Alloalcanivorax dieselolei B5: one gene and its partner. The protein of the gene in region 2 interacts with the protein of the main gene of each other region in a pairwise test. Links are inferred from orthologs where the notes say so. Each region holds a gene or a part of one and is shown on either strand. Other genes may lie near its edges.

The links.
Region 1: the proteins of aceE (region 2) and nth interact in binary tests that used the Escherichia coli proteins (3 or more experiments, as listed by UniProt). The link is inferred for Alloalcanivorax dieselolei B5 from one-to-one orthologs.

The regions. Positions count from the first base shown.
Region 1 is NC_018691.1:3,289,972-3,293,020, reverse strand. Bases 217-2,943 are described here. They hold nth (endonuclease III), read right to left. Parts: upstream 2,036-2,943; coding sequence 1,397-2,035; downstream 217-1,396. Other genes in these bases: gltS (sodium/glutamate symporter), read left to right, coding at 2,171-2,943; B5T_RS14665 (ComEA family DNA-binding protein), read left to right, coding at 834-1,148; pyrF (orotidine-5'-phosphate decarboxylase), read left to right, coding at 217-739. Also shown: lipopolysaccharide assembly protein LapB, read left to right, coding at 1-47; more of pyrF, read left to right, coding at 44-216; more of gltS, read left to right, coding at 2,944-3,049. UniProt on the Escherichia coli protein: DNA repair enzyme that has both DNA N-glycosylase activity and AP-lyase activity. The DNA N-glycosylase activity releases various damaged pyrimidines from DNA by cleaving the N-glycosidic bond, leaving an AP (apurinic/apyrimidinic) site.
Region 2 is NC_018691.1:3,848,843-3,852,366, reverse strand. The notes cover bases 278-3,479. They hold aceE (pyruvate dehydrogenase (acetyl-transferring), homodimeric type), read left to right. Parts: upstream 278-609; coding sequence 610-3,279; downstream 3,280-3,479. Other genes in these bases: aceF (dihydrolipoyllysine-residue acetyltransferase), read left to right, coding at 3,317-3,479. In the rest of the region: B5T_RS17110 (protein AmpE), read left to right, coding at 1-214; more of aceF, read left to right, coding at 3,480-3,524. UniProt on the Escherichia coli protein: Component of the pyruvate dehydrogenase (PDH) complex, that catalyzes the overall conversion of pyruvate to acetyl-CoA and CO(2).

The DNA of each region.
Region 1 (3,049 bases), 560 kb from region 2 along the record:
GCTGGGGCACCATCAAACCGCGATCCGAAGGAGACGCCAAATCGTGACCCCCAGCAGTCCCATTATCGTTGCTCTGGATTACCCCCGTGCCGAGGATGCCCTGGCCATGGCGGCGCGGCTGGATCCCGCCCGGGTGCGGGTAAAAGTGGGCAAGGAGCTGTTCACCCGGGCCGGTCCCGATGTGGTTAGAGCGTTACAGGACCAGGGCTTTGAAGTGTTTCTGGACCTCAAGTATCACGACATCCCCAATACCGTGGCCGGCGCCGTGCGCGCTGCCGCCGAACTGGGGGTGTGGATGGTCAATGTGCACGCCAGTGGTGGCAAGCGCATGATGAGCGCCGCCCGGGAAGCGCTGGAAGGCGCCGCCCGCCGGCCCTTGCTTACCGCGGTGACGGTATTGACCAGCCAGACCGGGGACGATCTGCGCGAAGTGGGCATCGCCCGTGCCGCCGAGGAGCAGGTGATGGCACTGGCGCGGTTGACCGAGGATAGCGGTCTGGATGGCGTGGTCTGTTCCGCTCTGGAAGCGCCGATGCTGCGTCGCGCCCGTGGCGAGAACTTCCTGCTGGTGACGCCGGGCATTCGTCCCGAGGGCAGCGCCAGCGACGATCAGCGCCGCATCATGACCCCGCGCCAGGCTCGCGAGCAGGGCGTGTCCTACATGGTTATCGGCCGCCCAATCACCCAGGCGGCGGAGCCGACGGCGGTGGTGGACGAAATCTTACAGAGTCTGTCCTGAAACACTGACGCAAACTGTCTGAAATGGCGGACAGCCTGCTCCGTGCGTCCCGTTTAGAGTGTCTTCTCCAACAACAAACCTTAAGGAGAAGGGAATGAAACTCTATCGTGCATTGTGTTTGGTGGCGGCGCTGCTGGGATCAGCGGTCTGGACCCAGACCGCCCAGGCGGCGGAGGATCCGGCGCTGGACAGCGCCACGGCTTCGGCGGTGGTGGAACAGACCGTCAACCTGAATCAGGCCACGTCGGCGGAGCTGCAATTGCTCAAGGGCGTCGGTCCGAAAACCGCCGAGGCGATCATTGCCTGGCGGGAACAGGAAGGGCCGTTTCAGGATGTGGAGCAATTGCTGGCGATCAAGGGCATTGGTGAGAAAACCCTGCAGGCGATCCGCGACCGGCTGACGTTGTAAGGTAATGCTGTCCCACAGTCGTGGGGCAGCTCGCTTACATGCAACACGCCGGCACGCTAAACCCAAGCCTGCTGCCGGCGACAAGGCCTCTGTAGGAGCTTGCCCTGCAAGCGAATTGTTCTGCGGTCAAGACTTCGCTTGCAGGGCAAGCTCCTACAGAGGCTTCGTAGTTCGATCCGCGGGAAGCTGCTTTAGCGGCGAATGGTGTGTTAGCGTACCGGCGTGTTGCGTGTAAGCGATATTCTTGCTTATGTCGGCCGCTGACTCCGCGGAAACTCGCAAAGATCGGCGATAATGCACTCACCGCACTTAGGCTTGCGAGCCACGCAGGTGTAGCGCCCGTGCAGAATCAGCCAGTGGTGACAGTCGCGTTTGAACTCCTCCGGGACCACCCGGAGCAGGCGCTGTTCCACCTCGTTGACGTTTTTCCCCGGCGCGATGCGGGTGCGATTGGACACCCGGAAAATATGCGTGTCCACGGCGATGGTGGGCTCACCGAAAGCGGTGTTGAGCACCACGTTGGCGGTCTTGCGACCGACGCCGGGCAGCGCCTCCAGGGCGGCGCGATCACGCGGCACTTCGCCACCATGAAAGGCGAGCAGCTGCTCGCACAGTTTGATGACGTTATTGGCCTTGGAATTAAACAGCCCGATGGTTTTGATATATTCCTTCAAACCGTCCACGCCCAATGCCAGAATCGCTTCCGGCGTATTGGCCACCGGAAACAAGCGATCGGTGGCCTTGTTGACGCCGACGTCGGTGGCCTGGGCGGACAGCACTACCGCCACCAGTAACTCGAAAGGGGTGTCGTAGTTCAGCTCCGTGGTGGGATGGGGACGCTGTGCCCGCAGACGGCGGAAAATTTCCGTGCGTTTCTCGCGATTCATGCCTGCTCCTGAATCAGATCGCCGCAGTATAGCGAATCAGTGCGCTATCGCCACGTCGGAACGAACCGGACATCCCCGCGTCAAAAGCAGATTGCCCGGACCCCCGGTAAGAGGGCGAAGAAAAAGGGAGTGAGTATGCAGTTTTCCGCCATGGAAACCCTGATGGTGGCCCTCATCGTACTGGTCGTGGGGCAGCTATTGGTTCATCGATTCCGTATCCTGTCCGACCTCAATATGCCGGAACCGGTGGTGGGCGGGCTGCTCGCCACGCTGCTGGTCACCGGTCTGCAGCTGGCGGGTGTATCGCTGACCTTCGACGATGCGCTGAAAGGCCCCGCCATGCTGTTTTTCTTCGGCGCGGTGGGGCTGGCCGCGGATTTTCGTTTGCTGCGCCAGGGCGGCTGGCCGATGGTGGTGTTCGCGATTCTGGTGATCATCCTGGTGTTTCTGCAGGACGTGGCCGGTGTCCTGATGGCCAAACTGCTGGGGCTGTCACCGTTTTACGGCCTGCTGGGAGGCTCGATCACCATGACCGGCGGTCATGGCACGGGTATCGCCTGGGGCGAAGTGTTCAGCAACGACTTTGGTATTGGTGGCGCCAGCGAACTGGCCGCGGCATCCGCTACCTTTGGTCTGGTATTCGGGGCGCTACTGGGCGGGCCGTTGGCAATGATGCTGATCCGGCGCTATCGGTTGCAGGTCCCCGCCGGTCGCGAGGACGGCGAATACGATGGCGCGGAAAAGCCCCGCCCGATTGCCGCCGCCAGCGTGGTGCGTATTCTCATGCTGTTGTCCATCGGTGTGGTGGTGGGTTCCGTGGCGGAACACTACTCTCAGCACTGGGTGCGTCTGCCGACCTTCGTCTGGGTGCTGTTTGTCTGCATTCTGCTGGGTAACCTGGCGCGCCGTCTGTGGCCGGTGAATGACGCCACCATCGAGATGGTGGGCAATACCTCGCTGAGCGTGTTTCTTGCCATCACGCTGATGAGTCTGCAGTTATTGCAATTGGTGGAT
Region 2 (3,524 bases):
AGCGGCGGCGGGTAAACTCTGGCGCCTGGACGACAGCCGCGAACTGCTCAACGATACCGCCCAGGCGGCGGAACCGGTGGAGGAAATCGCCGAGAAGAGCACCGAGGAGCCGCTGGCGGCGGGAATGGATCGTCTGGAGGCACTGCACGGGGTGCTGCTGCGCGCCCTGGCGGTATGGCTGATCTTCGCCGCGCTCTGGAGCCTGCTGGCCTGATCGACATGAATTCGCCATTCGCTGGCAAGCCAGCTTCCCACAGCGGTTCCGTAGCACCCTGTGGGAGCTGTCTTGCCGCTCCCCTTCCCAGGTAATCGCCGTCACTTCCCCCATAAAAATGAAACGCTATTTCGGTTACGGTTTGCTCGCCATGGAGCGGTGGGGGAATCGTTCGAGGCCTGTTACTATGGCCGGTGACCTCCTGGTCAGGGAACCCTGAATAACGCTCCGGTTCCCTAGCTCCCCGGTGTTGATTGCCCTCGAATCACCGGAGGAGCGAGCTTCCTCGACCTGTCGCGACGACCACACCCGGAACCGTCGACACAGGCACGACATTCGCTGTCGCGGCGATCCCGCGACGGCGTGGCTAACGCGATTAAAAAGGACGCAAGCCCATGCAGAAAAGAAACTTCTTCGATGATATCGATCCGGCGGAAACGCGCGAATGGCTGGACGCGCTGGAATCGGTGATCGAACGGGAGGGGCCGCAACGGGCCGCCTGGCTGTTGGACATATTGACCAACGGAGCCCAGGAACAAGGCGTATTGCGCACCCACCTGAACACCCCGTACATCAACACCATTCCGCCTCGCAAGGAGGCGCCGTTACCCGGTGATTTGTTCATGGAGCGGCGTATTCGCTCCCTGATTCGCTGGAATGCGTTGGTCACGGTGCTGCGGGCCAACAAGAGCGATGACGATCTGGGCGGTCACATCGCCAGCTTCGCCTCTTCCGCTACCCTCTACGACGTCGGCTTCAATCACTTCTTCCACGCGCCTCACGATGACAACCCCGGTGACCTGGTGTTCTTTCAGGGACACTCCGCTCCCGGTGTCTACGCCCGCGCCTATCTGGAAGGACGGATCGACGAGGAACAACTGGATAACTTCCGCCGGGAAGTGGCGGGCAAGGGATTATCCTCCTATCCGCACCCCTGGCTGATGCCGGACTTCTGGCAGTTCCCCACCGTGTCCATGGGGCTGGGGCCGATGCAGGCCATCTACCAGGCCTATGTGATGAAGTACCTGCAGAACCGCGAGCTGGTTGCCGATCATAATCGCAAGGTCTGGGCCTTCCTCGGCGACGGCGAAATGGACGAGCCGGAATCCCTCGGCGCGCTGTCCATGGCCGGGCGGGAGAAACTCGATAACCTGGTGTTCGTGGTCAACTGTAACCTGCAGCGTCTGGATGGCCCGGTGCGCGGCAACGGCAAGATCATCCAGGAACTGGAAAGCTTGTTCCGGGGCGCCGGCTGGAACGTGATCAAGGTAATCTGGGGGCGCTTGTGGGATCCGTTGTTGGAAAAGGACGACGAGGGACTGTTGCGCCGCCGCATGGAAGAGTGCGTGGACGGTGAATATCAGGCCTACAAAAAGAACGGCGGTGCCTACACCCGCGAGCACTTCTTCGGTGCCTATCCGGAACTGAAGAAAATGGTCGAGCACATGAGCGATGAGGACATCTATCGTCTCAACCGTGGCGGCCACGACCCGTTCAAGGTATTTGCCGCCTACAACGAGGCGGTGAACCACTCCGGTCAGCCCACCGTGATTCTGGCGAAAACCGTGAAGGGTTACGCCACCGGTGCCGGGGAAGCGGTCAACAAGACGCACCAGATGAAGAAGATGGATCTGGAAAGCCTGAAGGAATTCCGCGATCGCTTCGACATGCCGTTCACCGACGAAGAACTGGAAACGATTCCCTACTACAAACCGGAAGAAGATTCTCCGGAGCTGCGCTACATGCGCCAGCAGCGGGAGAAACTGGGCGGCTACATGCCGGTGCGCCGTCGTGAAGCCAGCCAGTCCCTGAAAATGCCGGGCCTGGATTTCTTCGCCAACTTTCTGGAAGGCACCGGCGACCGGGAAATTTCCACCACCATGGCGTTCGTGCGCATGCTCAACGCTTTGGTCAAGGACAAGACCCTGGGCGAGCGGGTGGTGCCGATCGTACCCGATGAAGCGCGCACCTTCGGCATGGAAGGCATGTTCCGGCAGTTGGGTATCTATTCTTCCAAGGGCCAGAAATACGAGCCGGAAGATGCCGGCCAGGTGATGTACTACCGCGAGGACAAAAAAGGGCAGATCCTCGAGGAAGGCATCAACGAAGCTGGCGCCATGGCTGCCTGGATCGCCGCGGCCACCAGCTACAGCGTCCACAATTTCACCCTGATTCCCTTCTTTATCTACTACTCCATGTTCGGCTTCCAGCGCACCGGGGATTTCTGGTGGGCCGCCGGCGACAGCCAGGCCCGTGGCTTCCTGCTGGGCGGCACCGCCGGGCGCACCACGCTCAATGGTGAAGGTCTGCAACACCAGGATGGTCACAGCCATGTTCTCACCAGCACGGTGCCGAACTGTGTCAGCTACGATCCCACCTACGCGTACGAAGTGGCGGTGATCCTGCAGGATGGTCTGAAGCGCATGTATGAAGACCACGAGAACATCTTCTACTACCTGACGCTGATGAACGAGAACTACGTGCACGGCGCCATGCCGGAAGGGGCCGAGGAAGGCATTCGTCGCGGCATGTATCTGTTGCACGAAGGCAAGGGTGGTAAGAAGGCATCGAAGGTGCAGCTGTTGGGCTCCGGCACTATTTTGCGCGAAGTGGAAGCCGCGGCGGAACTGCTGCACCAGGACTTTGGTGTCAGCGCTGACGTGTGGAGTGTTACCAGCTTCAATGAGCTGCGCCGGGAAGGCATCCGTGCCGACCGTGATCGCATGCTGGCACCGGAACGCGACAAGCACGAACCGACCTGGGTGGAGCGCTGTCTGGCGGACCGCGCCGGCCCGGTGATCGCCTCCACCGACTACATCCGGGCTTACGCGGATCAGATCCGGCCCTGGGTCAAGGCGCCTTATCGGGTGCTGGGCACCGACGGCTTCGGCCGCAGTGATTCCCGTGCGCAACTGCGCCACTTCTTCGAGGTGGACCGCTACTTCGTGGTGCTGGCGGCATTGACCGCGCTGCGTGACGAAGGCGAGGTCGACGCCGACGTGGTGCAAAAAGCGATGGAAAAATACCGAATCGATCCGGCCAAACCCTATCCGGTGACCCACTAATGATTTTCCACTCTTCTTCCACAAGAAGGAGCAAAGCGTGAGCAAGGAAACTATTCGAGTCCCCGATGTCGGCAGCAGCGATCCTGTTGATGTCATCGAGGTGACGGTGAAAGAGGGCGATACCATTGCCCCGGAAGACACCATCGTGGTGTTGGAATCGGACAAGGCGACGGTGGAAGTGCCGGCGCCAAAAGGCGGCAAAGTGCTGGGTCTGCTGGTCAAGCAGGGTGACAAGGTCAAGGAAG